4 regions of the Streptomyces sp. NPDC006711 genome follow, and region 4 is predicted to be linked to each of the others. Evidence: riboswitches for the same ligand, from Rfam matches in the RefSeq annotation. Region 4 holds a riboswitch; each other region holds the start of a gene.

Region 1 (5,167 bases), on a different contig from region 4:
GCAGGTCCATGGCGCCGATCTTCGCGTACCGCACCGTCCCTGGCCAAGGTAGGTATCCCACAACACCGGGGGTTTGAGGTGTGTGTATCGCCACACCCTGACCTGCCGGACCACCGGCTAGGGTCTGTCGGCAGCCTACAAAAAGGGACGCCACCATGTTGCGAGCGCCGTTCGACTGGATCGACCGCGAATCCCAGCGCCGCGAGCGCGCCGGCCTGGTGCGAACGCTCCGTCCGCGCGAGGCCGGGCAGGAGCTGCTGGACCTGGCGAGCAACGACTATCTGGGCCTGACCCGGCATCCGGCGGTGACGGCGGGCGCGGCCGACGCGGCCCGCCGCTGGGGCGCCGGCGCCACTGGATCCCGGCTCGTCACCGGCACCACCGCGCTGCACGCGGAGCTGGAGCGCGAACTCGCCGACTTCTGCGGCTTCGAGGCGGCCCTGGTCTTCTCCAGCGGGTACGCGGCCAACCTGGCGGCCCTGACCGCGCTCGGCCCGCACGGCTCCCTGATCGTCTCCGACGCGGGCAACCACGCCTCCATCGTGGACGGCTGCCGGCTCGCCCGCGCGCGTACGGACGTGGTGCCGCACGCCGATCCCGAGGCCGTCCGCAAGGCGCTCGACGCGCACGGCGGCCCCGCGCTCGTCGTCTCGGACACGGTGTTCTCGGTGGACGGCGACGCCGCCCCGCTGCCCCAACTGGCCGCACAATGCCGGGAGTTCGGGGCGGCCCTCGTGGTGGACGACGCGCACGGGCTCGGCGTGCTCGGCGCCGGTGGCCGTGGCGCTCCGTGCGCTGCGGGGCTCGCGGGCGCGGACGACGTGGTCGCCACCGTCACCCTGTCCAAGTCGCTCGGCAGCCAGGGCGGCGCGGTCCTCGGCCCCGCTCGCGTCATCCGGCATCTGGTGAACGCGGCCCGCACCTTCATCTTCGACACCGGGCTCGCCCCGGCGGCGGTCGGCGGCGCGCTCGCCGCGCTGCGGCTGCTGCGCGCGGAGCCGGAACGCGCGGGGCGCGCCCGGGCCGTCGCCGCCGAGCTGCACGCGCGCCTCACCTCGGCCGGGCACGCCGCTGTGCGCCCGGACGCGGCGGTGGTCTCCGTGCGGGCCCCCTCGCCGGAGGCGGCGGTGACCTGGGCCGCCGACTGCCGCACGGCCGGGCTCGCGGTCGGCTGCTTCCGGCCGCCGTCGGTGCCGGACGGGATCTCCCGCATCCGTCTGACGGCCCGGGCCGACCTGACGGAGCGGCAGATCGAGACGGCGGTGGGCACGATCCTGCGGACCGCGCCCACGAATTGAGTGCTACTGGTTCTCCCCATCAACTGATGGGTGATCAGTTCCCTTCTGACACCAGGCAGATGAAGCGGCGCCAGGCCGGCGTGCCGAAGAGCAGCGCGGGTCCCGCAGTGCGTTTCGAGTCGCGTACGGCCAGCAGCTCGCCATTGAGCCGTGCCGTCTCGACGCAGTTGTTCATGCCCACACTGCGACGCGGACGCCGCCACGCGGCCTGGGTGAGAAGGTGACTGGAAGGGACGTGCGCGGGATGCGCGGACATCATGCCTCCCCACTCGCCCGGCCCGGCCCGGTCATTCCCGGGCCATCAGGGCGATGAGATCCAACGAGTCCTCCATGGAGAGCGCGAGTGCCTGGACGGTCCGGAACGCGGCACCGTACGCCTCCAGGTCTTCTCTCCGCTCCAGATAGAGGCTACTCGTCAAGTGGTCGACAACGACCACATCCAGATCCGAGTTGGCCGGAAACGAAAACATCGTGAAAGGGCCGGTGAGCCCGACATAGCCGCCGTAATGGAAGGGGATGACCTGGAGCCGCACCTGGGGCAGGGCGGCCAGTTCCACAAGGTGGCGCAATTGCTCGCGCATGGTCGCGGGCCCGCCCACCCTGCGGCGCAGCACCGCCTCGTCCAGTACCGCGCTGAGCATCAGCGGGGGATCGGCGCGCAGCACCAATTGGCGGGCGATCCGCACCTCCACGAGGGAGTCGACCTCCTTCGGGGCGAGACCACCGAGCGCGGCCCGCGTCACCGCCCGCGCGTAGGCCGGCGTCTGCAACAGGCCCGGCACCACCGAGGTCTCCAGGGTCCGGGCCGAACGCGCCTGTGACTCCAGGCTGATGAAGTCCCGGTACTGCGGCGCCAGCAGCCCGCGGTACGCGTGCGTCCAGCCCGCCTCCGCGCCGCCCGCCGAATCCGCCAACGCGCCCAGCAGCGCCCGCAGTCGCGGGTCACGCACGCCGTAGGCGTCGAGCAGCCGGGCCACGTCCGCCGGCTTGACCCCGCTGCGGCCGGTCTCGATCCGGCTCACCTTCGACTGGTGCCAGCCGACGAGAGCGGCCGCCTCGCCACTGGTGAGCCCCCTGTCGTCGCGCAGCCGCCGCAGTTCCTCGCCGAGCTTGCGTCTGCGCACCGCCGGTCCGTGCCCCATGGCCGCCTCCTCTGGCTCTGTCGGCTCTGTTGCCTCCTTCGTCTTCGGCGATGGGTAAGTGTGGGCCCACATACGGTCTTCCGTCGCAGAGTTCACTGCTTTGAGCGACAGATATATGCATATCTTGGTGGATGGCGCCCGGGACCGGCACGATGAGTGCCACTCTGACGCGAAGCACAGTCCGAGGCCTGTCGTCCTCTCCGCGAGCGCTCATTCGCCAGGAGTCTCAGAGCCGGCCCGGGCGGGAAAGGGACAGCGTCGCCATGGCAGACCATCTCGAAGCAACCCTCACTCTGCCGAGCGATCCCGCCTCGGTCTCCGCCGCACGGCGCTACGCCGCCACGATCCTGGCCGACTGGGGCCTGCCGCCGGACGCCGACGCGGTCGACACGGTGCGGCTCATCGTCTCCGAGCTCGCCACCAACGCCGTGCAGCACACCTTCGGCCAGTCGCCCACCTTCACCGTGAACCTGAGTCTTGAGCGCGAGGAAGTGCTCAGGATCGGCGTCACCGACAGCCATCCGCGCTGGCCGAAACGATTGCCCGCGGCCGTGCAGCAGGACAACGGGCGGGGCATGGTCATCATCCGCTGGCTGGCCGCCGAATCCGGGGGCAGGCTGTCCGTCGAGCCCACGCAGGACGGCGGCAAAACGGTCTCGATCGCACTGCCGTGGCCGACGGCGGTCCAGGACGGATAACCGCCCGGGCCGGGGCGCGCCACCCGCGCCGGCTCCTGAGCGCCCGTCAGCCCACCCGCCCGTACCAGACGCTGTGGCTCCAGATCCGCTCCAGGCGCACCACGGTCCCGGACTTGGGCGAGTGCCAGATGCGGCCGCCCCCCGCGTAGATGCCGACGTGGTACACGCTGCCTCCGGAGTGGAAGAACACCAGGTCGCCGGCCTTGCGCGAGGAAGCGGAGACGTGCCGGGAGGTGTTGTACTGCTGCTGCGCCGAGCGGGGCAGGTGGCGGCCCGCCTGCTTGAACGAGTAGAGCGTGAGCCCCGAGCAGTCGAAGCGTGAGGGGCCCGACGCGCCGTACTGGTAGGGCGAGCCCTTCTTGGACGCGGCCACATGGAGCGCCCTGGCGGCCACGGCGGCGGCGTTCGCTTCCGGCGTGGCACCCGGTACCAGCGTCGTGGCGCCCGTCGCGGCGAGAGCGAAGGCACAGACGGTGCCCAGGCGGACAGCCAGGGACGGGATGTACGTCCGCGCGGTCATGCGCAACCCTTCGTCAAACCGCCTGCGAAGGATGACCTGTCGGGTTCGGACTGGCGAAGACGCCCGGCCGCGTGCGCGGCTTCACCCCGAGGGAGGGCCGGCTCACCGGCCCTCCCGAAGTACTCGGGTCCTCCACTCCTGCCGGTCCACTCCTGTCGACCAGTCGTCCGGAACGGCGGCAGGACTCGGCGTCCGCCCGGACCGCCTCGCCGAGGTGGCGGGGGCTTGTCGTCTCAGGGATCTTCACGCAACGACTGTCGGATTACCGGACCGAAACGGCTTTGTGTGAGACTGCTCACGCCTGCCCCATTCGGGTGGACACGGGCACTTCAACCCCTTCTCGACCGGTCCTGACCAGGCTCGTACCAGCTACGGAAGGATCGATTCCGCATAGGGGTGGCCGCCATAAGCAACTCATAAGGGTCAGTGGGTGGAGCCGCGGGTGGGCCGAAAGGGGGTACTCCATCTGGTCCGTTTCGCCTGCCCGGTGAGCGCGTCGAATGCCGCCCGGGCCGCGCGGCGCCTCTAACTCCCCGTCCCGGGTGGCACCGTGAGGCGGCCCGCGCGGCGCTCGCCGTCCAGGACGCGAAGCGCCCGTGTCAACGTGCTGGCGTGCACCCGTGTCTCCCCGCGCAGATGCATGAGGGTGAGGGCGTCCTTGAGCGCGGCCGCCCGTCCCACCAGGGCCTGCGCCGCCCGCAACGCGCTGTAGGTGTCATGGCCGTGCGCCGGGTTCACCCGGCCGAGCAGGTCGACCACTTCGAGATAGGCGTCGATGAACTCGCCTTCGGCGCGCGTGAGCGCGGGCAGCGGCGGCAGTTCCGGCGGCAGCACGGCGCCTCAGTTCCCGCGCGCGGAGGTCTTGCGGCTCTCCAGGACGTGGTCGGCGATCCCGTACGCCACCGCCGCCTTGGCGTCCAGGACCAGGTCCCGTTCGATGTCGGCGGCCACCTGCTCGGCGGCGCGCCCGGTGTACTGGGCCAGGAGCCCGGTCAACAGCGCGCGGCCGCGCAGTACTTCCGCCGCCTGGATCTCCAGATCGGACGGCTGGCCGCGCAGCGGCTCCTCCATGGCCGGCTCCTTGAGGAGCACCCGTGACGCCGGCTGCACCAGGCGCTTGCCCGGCGTCCCGGCCGCCAGGAGCACCGCCGCGACCGAACTCACCTGCCCCAGGCAGAACGTCTGCACATCGCAGCTGACGAACCGCATCGCGTCGTGGACCGCGGTCATGGCGGTGAGCGAGCCGCCGGGGGAGTTGATGTAGAGGCAGATGTCCCGGTCCGGATCGGCGTGCTCCAGGTGCATGAGCTGGGCCATCACGTCGTTGGCGGAGGCGTCGTCGACCGGTGTGCCCAGAAAGATGATCCGCTCCTCGAAGAGCTTGGAGTACGGATCGAGCGTGCGGACGCCGTTGGTGGTGCGCTCCTGGAACTCGGGCAGCACATAGCGGGCGGCGGGGCGGTGGTTCATGGCGTACCTCTCCTTGACCGGACCTCGGGGCGGCCTCCG
Region 2 (5,167 bases), on a different contig from region 4:
TACCCCGCCTACGCCTGGCTCCGCACGCACACCCCCGTGCACCGCACCCGGCTCCCCAGCGGCGTGGAGGCCTGGCTCGTGACGCGGTACGGGGACGCCAAGCAGGCCCTCGCCGACCAGCGGCTCTCCAAGAACCCGGCGCACCACGCCGAGCCCGCCCACGCCAAGGGCAAAACCGGCATCCCGGGCGAGCGCAAGGCCGAGCTGATGACGCATCTGCTCAACATCGACCCGCCCGACCACACCCGGCTGCGCCGCCTCGTGTCGAAGGCGTTCACACCGCGTACGGTCGCCCAATTCGCCCCCCGCGTGCAGGAGTTGACCGACCAGCTCATCGACGCGTTCGCGGCGAACGGCGAGGCCGACCTCATCCACGAGTTCGCCTTCCCGCTCCCCATCTACGCCATCTGCGACCTCCTCGGCGTACCCCGCGAGGACCAGAACGACTTCCGCGACTGGGCGGGGATGATGATCCGGCACGGCGGCGGCCCGCGCGGCGGCGTCGCACGTTCGGTGAAGAAGATGCGCGACTATCTCGCCGAGCTCATCCACAAGAAGCGCGAGAACCCCGGTGACGACCTCATCTCGCGGCTCATCGAGGCCAGCGACCACGGCGAGCACCTGACGGAGAACGAGGCCGCCGCGATGGCCTTCATCCTTCTCTTCGCCGGGTTCGAGACCACCGTCAACCTGATCGGGAACGGGATGCACGCCCTGCTGGGCAACCCCGGGCAGCGCCACCGCCTCCAGGCCTCGCTCGCGGCCGGCGAGAGCGCCCTGCTGGAGAGCGGCGTAGAGGAACTGCTGCGCTACGACGGGCCGGTCGAGCTCGCGACCTGGCGGTTCGCCACCGAGGCGCTGACCATCGGCGGCCAGGACATCGCACCCGGCGACCCGGTCCTGGTCGTGCTGGCCGCCGCCGACCGCGACCCGGAGCGCTTCGACGATCCCGACACGCTCGACCTCGGCCGGCGCGACAACCAGCACCTCGGATACGGCCACGGCATCCACTACTGCCTCGGCGCGCCGCTCGCGCGACTGGAGGGACAGACCGCCCTGGCGACCCTGCTGCGGCGCCTGCCGGACCTGCGTTTGGCGGTGGAACCGGAGGAGCTGCGCTGGCGCGGCGGCCTCATCATGCGCGGACTGCGCACGCTGCCGGTCGCGTTCACCCCGCCGCGCTGAGGCGGCGTACCGGAGGCCTCGCACGGAGCGCGACTGACACGCCGTCAGGACTGTGACTTTTATGTGATCGTGAGTCCATCGACTTGTGACAGACGTTCGAGTACGGCTACGTTCACCGTTCATTCGGCTCAGCAGTCACACGGAAGGCCTTATCCATGCGCTCCGGGAATGGACGGCATCGTCGACCCCGCCAGGCACCCGCCCTCGTCGTAGCGGCGGGAGTGACCGGATCGGCCATCGCGCTTCCCCTGCTCGCCGCGACCGGCGCGAACGCCGCGGACGCCGGCACCTGGAACCAGGTCGCCTCCTGCGAGTCCGGCGGGCAGTGGAGCGCCGACTTCGGCAACGGTCTGTACGGTGGGCTCCAATTCTCGCAGGCCACCTGGGAGGCGTACGGCGGCAACGAGTACGCCCAGCGCGCCGACCTCGCCAGCCGCGCCCAGCAGATAGCCGTCGCCGAGAAGGTGCTCGCGGCCAAGGGGCCCTCGGCGTTCGCGAACTGCGGCGCCGACGCCGGCCTCACCAAGGGCGGCGGCTCGGCGGACGTCGATCCGGGCGTGCCCGACACCTCGGGCTCCACCGCGTCGCCCGCGCCGTCGGTTCCGGTCACCCCGGCGACCCCGGCCGTCCCCGCCACCAAGACGCCCGAGGACGCCGCCACTCCGGGCGGCACGGCCGCCACCCCGGCCCCGGACGCCACCCGGCAGGACGGCCCGGCCAACTCGCCGGCGCCCTCCGCCTCCACCCCGTCCAGCTCCGGCAAGCACCGGGGCGCCCCCGCGCCGGAGGACGGCGCCGGCGCCAAGCCCGGGTCCACCGCGCCCGGCGCCGAGGCCGGCCGGCCCGACCCCGCCGCCGGCGACGGCACGGGCGCCCCGGCCGGCGAGAACCGCGACGCGGGGCAGCGCGCCTCGCGGGGTGACGGCGCCTCACGGGAGAGCGGCAACGCCCCTGACGCGAGCGGCGCCTACACCGTCCGCCCCGGCGACAACCTCTCGGTCATCGCCGACGCGCACAAGGTCCAGGGCGGCTGGCCCGCGCTCTACCACGCCAACGAGCGCCTGATCGGCACCGACCCCAACCTCATCCTGCCTGGCCAGAGCCTGGACCTGAAGGGCGTGACCGCCGCTCCCGCGGCCCCCGCGACCCCGAGCGCGCCCTCGTCGGCCACCGCGTCCCCCGCCCCGTCCGCCACCCCGAACTCGGCCCCGCAACAGGGCTAGTTCGGGGTGTATGTCCGTTGTGTGCAAGTGAGACATGGGTCTCTTCGCCTCAACTGGCGTGTCCCGTCTGCCCGGTCCGTCCGCCCCGCCCCTCACCTGCGGAAACATCCCTTCTGTGGCCGCAAGTAAGGGGGTTTTAACCCCGATGTGCCTCTTTGAACATTGGCGGGGCGTGTGTTTTCGTCGGACTCGCTCGTCACCGCGAGCCCCTTCGACCGAGAACGCCGAATCCTGCCGTCGGCCGATGGGAACAGTCGACGCTTATGCGCCGTAGGCAGGAGCGGGGGACCCAAGGTAGGCGCCGGCCCCGGCAGTTCACACGGACTGCCGACCGGCTTGGGGTGAAGACGGACGCACGACGTCCGGCCGGGCAGCTCACGCCCGAACCCGACAGCTCACCTCGCAGGCGTCGGTGAGGAGAACTCATGCTGCTTTCCGGCAAGGGCAAGCACCGCCGCCCGTCCAAGGCCGTCCGTGTCGTCACGCTGGCCGGCGTCGCCGGTGCCGCGGTCGCCGCTCCGCTGATGGCGGCAGGCAACGCCTCCGCCGCCTCCGTGCAGACCTGGGACGCCGTCGCCCAGTGCGAGTCCGGCGGCAACTGGTCCATCAACACCGGCAATGGCTACTACGGTGGCCTCCAGTTCTCGCAGTCCTCCTGGGCCGCCGCCGGCGGCACCAAGTACGCCTCGCGCGCCGACCTGGCCACCAAGGGCCAGCAGATAGCCGCCGCCGAGAAGCTGCTCGCCATCCAGGGCCCGGGTGCCTGGTCCTGCGCCGGCGCCGGCAACCTGAGCTCCGGCGGCGCCAAGGCCGATGTGGACACCTCCGGTTCGTCCTCTTCCTCTTCGAAGTCGGCCAAGCCCTCGAAGCCGAAGCAGCGCGTCCAGCCCCAGCAGAAGACGCAGCAGGAGACGCGGCAGAAGCCGCAGCGGACCGAGCAGCGCACCGAGGCGGCGCCGAAGGCCAGCCGCAGCGAGCAGCGCACCGAGCCGGTCAAGCAGGGCGACGGCGAGTACACCGTCAAGTCCGGCGACACGCTCGGCAACATCGCGACCGCCAACCACACCCAGGGTGGCTGGCAGAAGCTGTTCGACCTGAACAAGGACATCGTCAAGGACGCGAACCTGATCTTCCCGGGCCAGAAGCTCCACCTCGGCTGAGCCGGCCCGCCCCCAAGGTCGGCCCCCCAAGGTCGGCCCGCCCCCAAGGCAGCCCCGCCCCGGCGCGCGTTCCCCCGTACGCGCCGGGCCGGGGCTTTCGCTGTTACCAGACAGTAGTGTTGTGGGCCTTTGCCCGGGAATCAGGGTCATTGGGCCCTTTTTCGTCCCAGGACGCGGGCACTCGGCCGGCTGGACCCCCGGAGCCGGTTAGGCTCTTGTCGCAAGGCGAAGCGACCCCGCGGGTCCCTTGCACCGCCTGCGTCACATCTAGCGTCACATCCCAGAAGGAGATGCTCGTGCCGTCCATCGACGTCGTCGTAGCCCGGGAAATCCTGGACTCCCGAGGCAACCCCACGGTCGAGGTCGAGGTCGGCCTCGACGACGGCAGCACCGGCCGTGCTGCCGTCCCGTCCGGCGCCTCCACCGGTGCCTTCGAGGCCATCGAGCTTCGCGACGGCGACCCCAACCGCTACGGCGGCAAGGGTGTCGAGAAGGCCGTCCTCGCCGTCATCGAGCAGATCGGCCCGGAGCTCGTCGGCTACGACGCCACCGAGCAGCGCCTGATCGACCAGGCCATGTTCGACCTGGACGCCACGGACAACAAGGGCTCGCTCGGCGCCAACGCCATCCTCGGCGTCTCGCTCGCCGTCGCGCACGCCGCCTCCGAGGCCAGCGACCTGCCGCTCTTCCGCTACCTCGGCGGCCCGAACGCGCACCTGCTGCCCGTCCCGATGATGAACATCCTCAACGGTGGGTCGCACGCCGACTCCAACGTCGACATCCAGGAGTTCATGATCGCCCCGATCGGCGCGGAGTCCTTCTCCGAGGCCCTTCGCTGGGGTGCCGAGGTCTACCACACGCTCAAGGGCGTCCTGAAGCGCAAGGGCCTCTCCACCGGCCTCGGCGACGAGGGCGGCTTCGCGCCGAACCTGGAGTCCAACCGCGCCGCCCTCGACCTCATCCTTGAGGCCATCAAGGAAGCCGGTTACGCCCCGGGCAAGGACATCGCGCTCGCGCTCGACGTCGCCGCCTCGGAGTTCTACAAGGACGGCAAGTACGAGTTCGAGGGCAAGTCCCGCTCGGCCGCCGAGATGACCGAGTACTACGAGGAGCTCGTCTCCGCGTACCCGCTGGTCTCCATCGAGGACCCGCTGTTCGAGGACGACTGGGCCGGCTGGAACACCATCACCTCGCGCCTGGGCTCCAAGGTCCAGATCGTCGGTGACGACCTGTTCGTGACCAACCCCGAGCGTCTGGCCCGCGGCATCGAGGAGGGCTCCGCCAACGCCCTGCTCGTCAAGGTCAACCAGATCGGTTCGCTGACCGAGACCCTGGACGCCGTCGAGATGGCCCAGCGCAACGGCTTCAAGTGCATGATGTCCCACCGCTCCGGCGAGACCGAGGACGTCACCATCGCCGACCTCGCCGTCGCGGTGAACTGCGGTCAGATCAAGACCGGCGCACCGGCCCGCTCGGACCGCGTCGCCAAGTACAACCAGCTCCTGCGCATCGAGGAGATCCTGGACGACGCCGCCGTCTACGCCGGCCGCAGCGCCTTCCCCCGCTTCAAGGACTGAGCACCGGCCGCTCGCCGAGCCG
Region 3 (5,167 bases), on a different contig from region 4:
TCGGCGCGTACGTCCGAGTCGAGCGGCCGGCCGGGGCCGCGCAGCACCTCGTGCACGGAGGAGCGCTGCACCGGCGCGCTTCCGAGCAGTCCGGCCACCGCCGCGTTCCCCGCGGACCGCTGAAGGGCGAGCACCTGCTGGGCGGAGAACGCCCCGCCGATGCCGCCGCCGCGTCCGGCGGGCGCCGCCTCGGCGCGCTCGGCGGCCCTCGGCGCGGGACCGCCGGGCGTGACGGATCGGCCCTGCTGGCTGTCCTGCGCGTGCACGTGAACCCCTTTGGTGGGTGGGACGTGATGTCCGGCGTTACGTGCATATCAGCGCGGGATGCGGCGGTGAAGGTACGGAAGGGCAGTCGATGGGGCAGTCTCCACGCCGCCCCCTCACGGAGAGCGTTCACCATCGGACCGCCACGCACGCCCGGCCCGTCACGCACCCGAGGGGCGTGGCCGGCTCCGTACGGCACGTCAACTGCCGCCCGCGCGGCGCTTGTTGGCGGCGCCGGGCGGGCCGGCGAGGGCGCTGAGTGCCGCCTCCTCGACCGTGGTGGCCGGCCGGATCAGCCTGTCGAGACCGCCCGCCGTGAGGACCCGTAGGTGCCACGGCCGTACGCACACCAGGCCGAGGCCTCCGTCGCGCTCGCGGGTCCTGCGGTGTGCGCGGCACAGCAGGGTGAGGAGGGCGCAGTCGAAGAAGTCCACGGGGCGCAGGTCCACGACCACCCGGGCGCCCGCCGGGTGGGTGGCCGCGTCGAGATGGCGGCCCACGTCGGGCGCGGACGCCAGATCGACGGTGCCGTACACCTCGACCACCGTGACGCCCCGCACCAGATGGGTGCGGGCGGTGCGGCAGCGGCCCGGCAGGAGCCCCGGGGGAAGGGGTACGGGGTCCGGGGCTGACGGCCGAGCGGTGGTTCCCATGGCAGCTCCCGGTCCAGTAGGGATCCCCGCCCCTGCGGGGTACATGATCGTCGGGCAGTCACCGTGGTCCGGGGTGACGCACTACCACCCTAGGAACAGGCACGTATGCAGAAACGTGCAGCCTTCAAATTGTTCAGCCCTGGGGGTGAACAAAATTTGCGCCGCCCTAACCCGCGCGTCAACGGCGCGGTGCGGGCCCCGGCCGGGCGGTCACGGGACGGGCCGGGCGCCCTCCCGCCGTGAGGGGTGCCCGGCCCTGGGAACGCCTCGCTCAGTAGGCGCCGAAGACGTTGTCGATCGACCCGTAGGTCTTGGCCGCGTAGTTGCAGGCGGCGGTGATGTTGGCGACCGGGTCGTAGAGGTCCGTGGACGTGCCCGGCACGTGGAACGCGGCGAACGTGGGCTGGATGACCTGAAGCAGTCCCTTGGACGGGGTGCCGGCCACGGCGTTGGAGTCCCAGTTGTTGATCGCCATGGGGTTGCCCGAGGACTCGCGCATGATGTTGCGGTAGATGCCGTCGTAGGTGCCGGGGATGCCCGCGCGTCCCATGATGTCGAGCGACTGCTTGATCCAGCCGTCGAGGTTGTTCGGGTACGAGGAGGCGGTCGCGGTGGCGAGCGTGGCCGGGCGCACGGAGCGGTCGGCCCGGTCGGCCGAGGCGTTCCGGGCCGAGGGGGCCGCAGCCGCCTTCGCCGGACCGTTGACGATGAGCCGGATACCGGGGTGGATCATGGCCGGATTGCTGCCGATGACGCCCTGATTGTCCTGGTACAGCTGCTTCCAGCCGCCGCTCACGCCGAGGGCGTCCGCGATCCTCGCCAGCGAGTCGCCCGCGACGACGGCGTAGCTCGTGGGCGACGCCTTCACCACCGTGGCGGGCTTGGCGGCCGCCGCGACCTGGGCCACGGTGGCGGAGTGCGCCGGGGCCGGCGCGGCGCCGGCCGTGGTCGCGCCGATCACCGGCATGGCGAGTACGGCGCCGCCCGTACCGGCGGCGGCGAGGCCCCGGCTGAACGAGCTGGACTTGGGCCGGCGGTGCTTGCCCTTTGCAGGCATGGTCATGTCCTCTCCGTCGCCTGCGAGGTGAGCTGTCGGGTTCGGACGGGAGATGTCCGGCCGCGCCACACGCGGCTTCACCCCAGCCGTTCCGGAATCCGGACCGGCGGCTTACCTGGGTCCCCCGCTCCTGCCATACGTGTGTGGGAGGTTTCCGGACGGTGGCAGGATTCGGCGTTCCACCCGGATTGACGGTGAACTTAAACGAATAGGGCGAGCGGAAACAAGGCCGGAATTCATGGATGCCGACCCGCGATATTGATCCACTGAAAAGCGGGAATGTGGATCATGGCCACCCGGCACTCAACTCTCTTGCGCCCGAACGGAAATGCTCTCGCGGACTTCGCTGACTACCCGTCGGGCGAGTGACCCAATTCACGCGGCCGACGCGCAACCGGTCAGGGAGTACCGCAAAATGACCAGGGTCTCCCAATAGCCCCAATTAGGACATTATTCGAGCAGGGAGGGAACACCATAGCGTTCTATTTGGGACAGATTGGACTTTCCGCGCTCTCTGTGGGGTGGCCGAAGTGGGTGGTCCGCCTCGGGCGGGCAGCCGACCGAGGAGTCGCCGACTCGGACCCGTTGCCCTCTACGTCGGCCGGCTGACGCGTGGCGAATCCGGTGGACACGGTCGTCCCTTCCCGACTCATGGGCCCCCGGACCCCTGCTCGGACCTCGCAGAGGAGCCCCCGGAGGGTCGCGGAGGCGGGCGGCCGGCCCGGAGGTGCCGCCCGCATCCCCCGGCGGGAAAAGGATGGTGGCGGTGGATCAGATCGCCTGAGATCATTTCGGCATTCGCCGTCCGGACCCCCGGCCCCGGCCGTCCGCCAGGTGACTTCCCCTCCAACTCACGCCTCCGCCAAGGAAGAACAATGAACGCCGTCGAAGAATTCAAGAAGATTCCCACGACCACTCTCGCCGACCTTCTGGGGCGAGCCCAGGTCATGGATATCGGAATGCGTCCCCTGTGGTCCCCGATTCCGCGCGTCGCCGGTCCCGCATTCACCGTCCGGTGTCCTGCGGGCGACAATCTCATGCTGCACGCGGCCATCCACCGTGCCGAGCCGGGATCGGTCGTCGTCGTCGAATCGGGAGATCTGGACTACGCGCTGGCGGGCGGAAACGTCTGCGCGGTCGCCCAACGCCGGGGCATCGCCGCCTTCGTGGCCGATGGCGTCATCCGTGACCTCGCCGAGGTACGCGAGTTGGGCTTTCCCGTCTTCGCCCGGGGCGTCATTCCCATTCCCGGCACCAAAAAGGCCGTCAGGCCGCTGAATGCCCCGGTGCGCTGCGGCGGTGTGCGGGTGGCGGCCGGTGACGTGGTGGTGGCCGACGAGGAGGGTGTCGTGGTCACCCCTCGCGAGGACTGGGAGCGGGTGCTCACCGAGGCCCGGCGCAAGCTGGCCAAGGAGGCCGAGGAGTCCCTTGACGCGTGGGAGCGGGCGCACCGCGCCCGGATCGACGCGATCCTCAGCGACGGCGGCTTCGAGGGCTGAGCGGGCTTCGCGCTGAGCGGCTTCCGGGGGCTGAGCGGATTTCGCGGCAGAGCGGGCTTCGCGGCTGAGTGACTTTCGCGGCCGAGCGGGCCCGGGCTCAACTACCGCGCCACACTGGGGGGTTGAGGACCGGCCCGGGCCAACTGCCGCGTGGCCGCAGGCCGGAACCGTACGCGACGGCGCTCCGCTCTGGCCCGCGCCCTCAGACCGTGCCCACCTCGCGGACGAGTTCCAGGCTCAGGACGCGGTCGAGGTGGGCGAAGGTCTCGAACTTGGCCCCCTCCGGCACGTCGGACGCCGTCTCCAGGTCCGCCAGGAGGCGCAGGACGGTTCCGGTGTCGAGCCGGGTGTCCAGGGCGGCGCGCGCCGTGCTCTTGAGGCCGGGCGGGATCGGCTTCGACGGATGGCCTGCCCAGTGCGCCACGGCGCGCCGCCAGCGGGCGAGCGTGCGGGCGCTGTCGTCGATCTCGTCGGCCGTGGCCGTGACCGGTTCCTCGTAGGGGTGGCCGAGCAGGACCATCCGTACCACCGACGGATCGAGGCCGTCCAGGGCGGGCAGTTCGGCCTCGCCGACCCGCAGGCAGGCGGCGGACGCCTCCTCGGGGGTGCCGCTGGTGACGTGGACGGCGGGCGGACCGCCGAGACTTTCAGTGATGTCCTCCAGGCCGCCCTCGGCGTCGGCGGGGCGGACTCCGGCGGCCCGGGCCCCATGGGGGGCCGGGCCGGTCCGGCCCACGAGGACGGCCCGGCCGCGCAGTTCGACGACGCGCGCGAGCACGTCCGCGATCAGGAGCACCCGCAGTCCCGTCCCCGCCGCACCGTCGGCGGGGACATGGGCGCAGACGCGCAGGGGACCGGGTCCGGCGAGTTCGTCGACGATGCGCAGCACATCGCCGAGCCTAGGGGGTCAGGGCCGCCGGGGACAGCGGCGCGCGCCTTCTCAAACGGCCCGCGCCTTCTCAGGCGAGGAGCGGCTTGAGGGCGCCGCCGCGCAGCCGGGTGACCAGCGGCCCGGCGTACCGGCGCGCGGACCAGGTCACGGCGAAGGCCATCACCGCTCCGACCACCAGCGCGGCCAGCACGTCGTGCGGGTAGTGCGCCCCGACGTACACCCGGGACGCGCCCATGAAGAGGGCGGCGACGGCCGCGACGGCGCCGAGTCGGCGGTCGACGAAGAACAGCGCGACGGCGGCGGCCACCGCGACCGTGGTGTGGTTGCTGGGGAACGCGTAGTCGTCCAGCGGCGGGCACTTCTCGATCAGGAAGTCGTGCGGCAGGGCGCGGCAGGGGCGCGGCTCCGTGAACACCGACTTGACCGCGTCGTTCACCACGTACGCGAGCACCATCGCGACCGGCGCGGCGAGCGCCGCCGCCATCACGGACGCGTCCTTGCGCCGGGCGATCCACCAGCCGATGAGCATGAACACCGCGAACAGGCCGACGCCGTAGCTGGTGTAGACGGTCACGGGGCCGTTGAGCCAGTGCGTGTGCCGGGCGAAGTCGGTGATGTCGCCGTACAGGCCCCCGTCGATGGACGCGCCGTCCAGGGCCTGTGTCGTGGTGGTGGGACTGGTCATGGGTCGCGGTTCTCCGAAGGTTCGGTGGGCGGGCGCGCCCGGCCGGAAACGGGGCAGGCCGATCAGGCGTCCTGCGAGTGACGGCCCGGCGGTCGGAACATGAATGTCTACAGGCAC
Region 4 (5,167 bases):
GCGCTCGCGGGCCACCGCCGCGATGTGTTCGAGCAGCGTGGAGGCGACGCCGCGCCCCTGGTGGGCGTCCTGGACGAGAAAGGCGACCTCGGCCTCGTCGGCGGGGGCGGAGGCGGGGCGGCCAAGGGCGTTGATCCGGTCGTAGCGCACGGTCGCGATGAACTCTCCGCCGACCGTCGCCGCGAGCCCGACCCGGTCGACGTAGTCGTGATGGGTGAAGCGGTGCACGTCCTTGGCGGAGAGGCGGGGGTAGGGAGCGAAGAAGCGGTAGTACTTCGACTCGTCCGAGACCAGCTCGTAGAAGGAGACGAGCCGGCCGGCGTCCTCGGGGCTGATGGGCCGGATGCGCGCGGTGCCGCCGTCGCGCAGCACCACGTCGGCCTCCCAGTGAGCCGGGTACGCGGGGTCGGACGCCGTCGTCATACCGAAAGCGTACGGGTCGCGTGGGCGTACCGGGCGGGGCAAGGTGGCAAGGGGGTGTCTGGTGGATCAGGGTCGGTCAGGGCGCCGCGCCCCCGGCCATGGTCCACCAGACACCCCCTAGGGAGTGTCTTCAAAGTGGCGTCGTCCGCCCGTAGGGCGGGGCCGGCGGGGTCTGGTGCGTGCGATCGCAAGGCGAAGGAGGGAGTCGACGCGGAGCATCGGCGACCGACGACAACGCCGCGAGCGTGCGTGCCAGACCCCGCCGGCCAGACGGGACTTTGAAGACACGACCTAGGGCCGGCCGGCGGCGCACCCGGGCCCGGGGTCGGCAGGAGCACGGCACACCCCATGAGAGACTGGTCTAGACAACCGTCAGAGATTTCGAAGGGCAACACCATGGCTGAGCGCCGCGTCAACGTCGGCTGGGCCGAGGGCCTGCACGCCCGCCCCGCGTCCATCTTCGTCCGTGCCGCCACGGCTGCCGGAGTCCCCATGACGATCGCCAAGGCCGACGGCAACCCGGTCAACGCCGCGTCCATGCTCGCGGTGCTCGGCCTGGGCGCGCAGGGCGGCGAGGAGATCGTGCTGGCCTCCGACGCCGAGGGCGCGGACGCCGCGCTCGACCGGCTGGCGAAGCTGGTCGCCGACGGCCTCGAGGAACTGCCCGAGACCGTCTGACCCGGCCGGCCGCACACCGAAGGACCGCCGGGCCCCGACACGGGCCCGGCGGTCCTTCGTCGTCAGGTGCGGGCGCGCGCGATCTCGGTCCCGCGCGGCGCCCCTCGCTTTCTCGGCGTTCCGCTCGGTGCGGCCACCCCGGCCGCCCCGAGCCCGCGCGGCCGGTGGGCGCGCGAGGACCGCTCGGTGTGCTGGGCCATGAGCGAGCGGGCGCGTTCGGCGTCGCCCCGGGCCACCGCGTCGGTGACGGCGCCAAGGCCGTCCCACGCCTGGGCCCCGCGCTCGGACGGATCGGCCACGTACATCCAGGCGATCTTGCGCCGCACCTGGGTGAGCGGCGCGATCAGGGCCGGGCTCGCGCAGGCCTGGGCCAGCGTCTCGTGGAACCAGCCCCACAGCTCAGCGCAGTCCTCGCCCGCACCGCGCCCGGCCCGCTCCCTGCCCAGCCGCACCAGGGCGCGCAGCACGGTGAGATGGGCCTCGTCGCGGCGCGCGGCGGCCCGCGCCGCCGCCAACGGCTCCAGCAGCAGGCGCAGTTCGAGGAGGTCGGCGCCCTCGGCGGCGGTGGGCTCGGCCACCCAGGCGCCGGCGTATCTGCGGGTGGTCACGAACCCCTCGGACTCCAGGGTGCGCAGGGCCTCGCGGACCGGGACGCGCGAGACCCCGTAACGGCGGGCGAGCGCTTCCTCGGCGAGCCGGCCGCCGGGCTCGTGGACGCCCGCCACGATGTCGTCGCGGATGGCCGCGCACACCGAATGCGCCGGAACGCGCATGCCTCGACCTCCGCCTGGTACACGGCGCGACGCGGTCGTCGGCGCTGGTCGGGCGACTGTACGCAGGCCGTGTTAATTCCCCGTGACGCGTCGGAGCCCAGGGGCGCCTTCCGGCCAACGGCGAAGGCCCCCGCGCGCGTCACGGGGGCCTTCGGTGGGCGCGGGGGCGCCGGGGTGCCTTCGGGTGGGACGCTCAGACGTTCACGCCGTGCGAGCGCAGGTAGGCGACCGGGTCGATGTCCGAGCCGTACTCCGGTCCGGTGCGGGCCTCGAAGTGCAGGTGCGGGCCCGTGGTGTTGCCGGTGTTGCCCGACAGGGCGATCTGGGTGCCGGGCTCGACCGACTGGCCGACGGTGACCTGGATGACCGAGAGGTGGCCGTACTGGGTGTACGTGCCGTCCTGCATCTTGATCACGACGTTGTTGCCGTACGCGCCGCCGGGGCCGGCCTCCACGACGGTGCCGAGGCCCACCGCGTGCACCGGGGTGCCGATGCCCGCGTGGAAGTCGATGCCGGTGTGGCTGCCGGAGGACCACAGCGACCCGCCGGTCTTGTAGCCGGTGGACACATAGCTGTTGGATATCGGCGCGACAAAGGTGTTGAGGCGCTTGCGCTCGGCCTCGCGCGCCGCGCGCTCCTTGGCCTCGCGTGCCTCCTGGGCCCGCAGTTCGGCCTTGCGCCGGGCCTCGGCCTCGGCCTCCGCCTTCGCCTGGGCCTTCGCGGCCGCCTGCTTCTGCGCGTCGGCCTGGGCGCCGAGCTGGTCGGCGACGGTGTCACCGATGACGATGGCCTGCGTGAGACCGGTGTCGGTGACGGTGTTGTCGGGGGCGGCGACGGCCGGGGAGGCGAGGGTGCCCACGACTCCGGCGGTGGCGAGGGTGGCGATGCCCGCGATGTTCGCGCTGCGGCGCGTCATCCGGCTGGGCGCGCGGTGTTTCCCGGTGGCACGGGTGAACGCCATGGAGTGGCGGTGTCCTTTCCTTCCATCTCGCCTACCGGGTTAGCTGACGGGTTCGGAGCAGGAAGGTCTCCTACGGACTCCCCCGCGGGCGGAGGCGTCCGATTCACCCCAGGGACTGAGTGGGTCCCCGGCTCCCCTGGCTCGCGCCATCGGGGACTCGGCGATCGCTGTCCGGTGCCGCGGCTGCGGCGGGTGGTGACGGACAGCGCGACTGACGCTAGACGGCCGGTCTTTCTCCTACCAAACAGACGCCGCATTTTGTTGCGTACGCCACACGACAGAGAGGCAACCTCCCCAACAAACAGGACATATGGGCAGACCCCGGGGGCGCGTGCGCCACCGGGGTCCTTCCTGTCACCGAGGCCCCGGGGATCCCGGGGGCCGAAGGGGCGTCAATCAGCCCGTGACGACGCTCACTTCACCGATGCCCAGCGCCCTGACCGGCTCCTCGATCTGCGCCGCGTCGCCCACGAGCACCGTCACGAGCCGGTCGGCCGGGAAGGCGCTGACGACGGCCGCCGTCGCCTCCACGGTGCCGGTCTCGGCGAGCCGCGCGTACAACTGGGCCTGGTAGTCGTCCGGCAGGAACTGCTCGACCTGGTCGGCCAGCGTCGCCGCGACCGCCGCCGCCGTCTCGTACTTGAGCGGGGCTACGCCCACCAGGTTCTGCACGGCGCTCTCGCGCTCGGCGTCCGTCAGCCCTTCGGCGGCCAGCTTGCGCAGCACCTTCCACAGGTCATCGAGCGCGGGACCGGTGTTGGGAGTGTCCACCGAGCCGCTGATGGCGAGCATCGCAGCGCCACCGTCGGGGCCCGAGCGCAGCACCTGGCCGAAGGCGCGCACACCGTAGGTGTAGCCCTTCTCCTCGCGCAGCACCCGGTCCAGACGGGACGTCAGGGTGCCGCCCAGGCAGTACGTGCCGAGCACCTGGGCCGCCCAGACGCGGTCGTGGCGGTCGGGGCCGACGCGGCCGATGAGCAGCTGCGTCTGGACGGCGCCCGGGCGGTCCACGATGACGACGCGGCCGGTGTCGTCGGCGGTGATCGCCGGGACGGGGCGCGGCTCGGCGGTGTCGCCGGTCCACGCGCCCAGGGTGTCGGCGAGGATCGCGTCGAGGTCGGTGCCCGACAGGTCGCCGACGATGACGGCGGTCGCCGTCGCGGGACGCACGTGCGCCTCGTAGAAGGCGCGCACGGCGGCCGCGTCGATCGCCCCGACGGTCTCCTCGGTGCCCTGGCGGGGCCGGGAGATGCGCGAGGTGGCCGGGAAGAGCTCCTTGGAGAGCTGCTTGGCGGCGCGGCGGGCCGGGTTGGCCTGCTCGTGCGGGATCTCGTCGAGCCGGTTGCGCACCAGGCGCTCGATCTCGGAGTCGGCGAACGCGGGGGCCGCCAGCGCCTCGGCGAGCAGCGAGAGCGCCTTCGGCAGCCGCGAGAGGGGCACTTCGAGCGAGACCCGGACGCCGGGGTGGTCGGCGTGCGCGTCGAGCGTGGCACCGCAGCGCTCCAGCTCCGCGGCGTACTCCTCGGCCGAGTGCTTGTCGGTGCCCTCGGTCAGGGCGCGCGCCATGATCGTGGCGACGCCGTCCAGGCCCTCGGGCTCGGCGTCCAGCGGGGCCGCGAGGAAGATCTCGACGGCGACGACCTGCTGTCCCGGCCGGTCACAGCGCAACACGGTCAGGCCGTTGGCGAGCGTGTCGCGCCCGGGGGCCGGGAAGGCCCACGGCTCGGCGGCGCCGGCGGCCGGCTTGGGGTGGAACTCCATGGTCACGACAGCGTCCGTCACTGGCCCGCCTCTTCTTCCTCGTCGTTGCCTGCCTCGGGTGCCCCGGTGGGCTCGTACACCAGGACCGCCCGGTTGTCGGGGCGCAGCGTCGCGGCGGCGACCGCCTTGACCTCGGCCGCGGTGATCTCCAGGACGCGGTCGACCGCGCTCAGGGCGAGCTGCGGGTCGCCGAAAAGGACCGCGAAGCGGCACAGTTCGTCGGCGCGGCCCGCGACGGTGCCGAGCCGGTCGAGCCATTCGCGCTCCAACTGGGCCTGGGCGCGCTCCATCTCCTCGTCCGTGGGGCCCTCTTCGGCGAACCGCGCCAGCTCCTCGTCGACGGCGGCCTCGATGTCGGGGACCTCGACGCCGCCGGAGGTCTTGACGTCGAGCCAGCCGAGCGAGGGCGCGCCGGCCAGCCGCAGCAGGCCGAAGCCCGCCGCGACCGCCGTCCGGTCGCGCCGCACCAGACGGTTGTGCAGACGCGAGGACTCGCCGCCGCCGAGGACGGTCAGCGCCAGGTCGGCGGCGTCGGCCTCGCGGGTGCCGTCGTGGGGCAGCCGGTAGGCGG

What was found. A riboswitch is a leader RNA that binds a small molecule or an ion and turns the genes downstream of it on or off. The one in region 4 is predicted to bind cyclic di-AMP.
Positions count from the first base shown of each region.
Region 1: it holds a riboswitch for cyclic di-AMP, as region 4 does, so the genes downstream of both, ACFYM2_RS15155 (C40 family peptidase) here and ACFYM2_RS29865 (M23 family metallopeptidase) in region 4, are expected to answer to the same signal.
Region 2: it holds a riboswitch for cyclic di-AMP, as region 4 does, so the genes downstream of both, ACFYM2_RS32635 (transglycosylase family protein) here and ACFYM2_RS29865 (M23 family metallopeptidase) in region 4, are expected to answer to the same signal.
Region 3: it holds a riboswitch for cyclic di-AMP, as region 4 does, so the genes downstream of both, ACFYM2_RS09520 (transglycosylase SLT domain-containing protein) here and ACFYM2_RS29865 (M23 family metallopeptidase) in region 4, are expected to answer to the same signal.

Region 1 covers NZ_JBIAGO010000006.1:133,840-139,006, forward strand. The annotation lists gene bioB (biotin synthase BioB) at 1-10, opposite strand, end outside; gene ACFYM2_RS15135 (8-amino-7-oxononanoate synthase) at 156-1,298, shown strand; gene ACFYM2_RS15140 (DUF397 domain-containing protein) at 1,333-1,554, opposite strand; gene ACFYM2_RS15145 (helix-turn-helix domain-containing protein) at 1,586-2,440, opposite strand; gene ACFYM2_RS15150 (ATP-binding protein) at 2,704-3,138, shown strand; gene ACFYM2_RS15155 (C40 family peptidase) at 3,185-3,658, opposite strand; cyclic di-AMP (ydaO/yuaA leader) riboswitch at 3,663-3,846, opposite strand; gene ACFYM2_RS15160 (hypothetical protein) at 4,184-4,492, opposite strand; gene ACFYM2_RS15165 (ATP-dependent Clp protease proteolytic subunit) at 4,499-5,128, opposite strand.
Region 2 covers NZ_JBIAGO010000027.1:33,259-38,425, reverse strand. The annotation lists gene ACFYM2_RS32645 (cytochrome P450) at 1-1,185, shown strand, start outside; gene ACFYM2_RS32640 (transglycosylase family protein) at 1,407-2,408, shown strand; cyclic di-AMP (ydaO/yuaA leader) riboswitch at 2,665-2,832, shown strand; gene ACFYM2_RS32635 (transglycosylase family protein) at 2,834-3,568, shown strand; gene eno (phosphopyruvate hydratase) at 3,859-5,145, shown strand.
Region 3 covers NZ_JBIAGO010000003.1:396,768-401,934, forward strand. The annotation lists gene ACFYM2_RS09510 (DUF4157 domain-containing protein) at 1-266, opposite strand, end outside; gene ACFYM2_RS09515 (STAS domain-containing protein) at 465-917, opposite strand; gene ACFYM2_RS09520 (transglycosylase SLT domain-containing protein) at 1,189-1,974, opposite strand; cyclic di-AMP (ydaO/yuaA leader) riboswitch at 1,977-2,161, opposite strand; gene ACFYM2_RS09525 (RraA family protein) at 2,850-3,473, shown strand; gene ACFYM2_RS09530 (hypothetical protein) at 3,676-4,362, opposite strand; gene ACFYM2_RS09535 (phosphatase PAP2 family protein) at 4,433-5,050, opposite strand.
Region 4 covers NZ_JBIAGO010000020.1:68,057-73,223, reverse strand. The annotation lists gene ACFYM2_RS29880 (GNAT family N-acetyltransferase) at 1-423, opposite strand, end outside; gene ACFYM2_RS29875 (HPr family phosphocarrier protein) at 820-1,101, shown strand; gene ACFYM2_RS29870 (GntR family transcriptional regulator) at 1,164-1,874, opposite strand; gene ACFYM2_RS29865 (M23 family metallopeptidase) at 2,068-2,835, opposite strand; cyclic di-AMP (ydaO/yuaA leader) riboswitch at 2,849-3,008, opposite strand; gene ACFYM2_RS29860 (M16 family metallopeptidase) at 3,232-4,596, opposite strand; gene ACFYM2_RS29855 (pitrilysin family protein) at 4,614-5,167, opposite strand, start outside.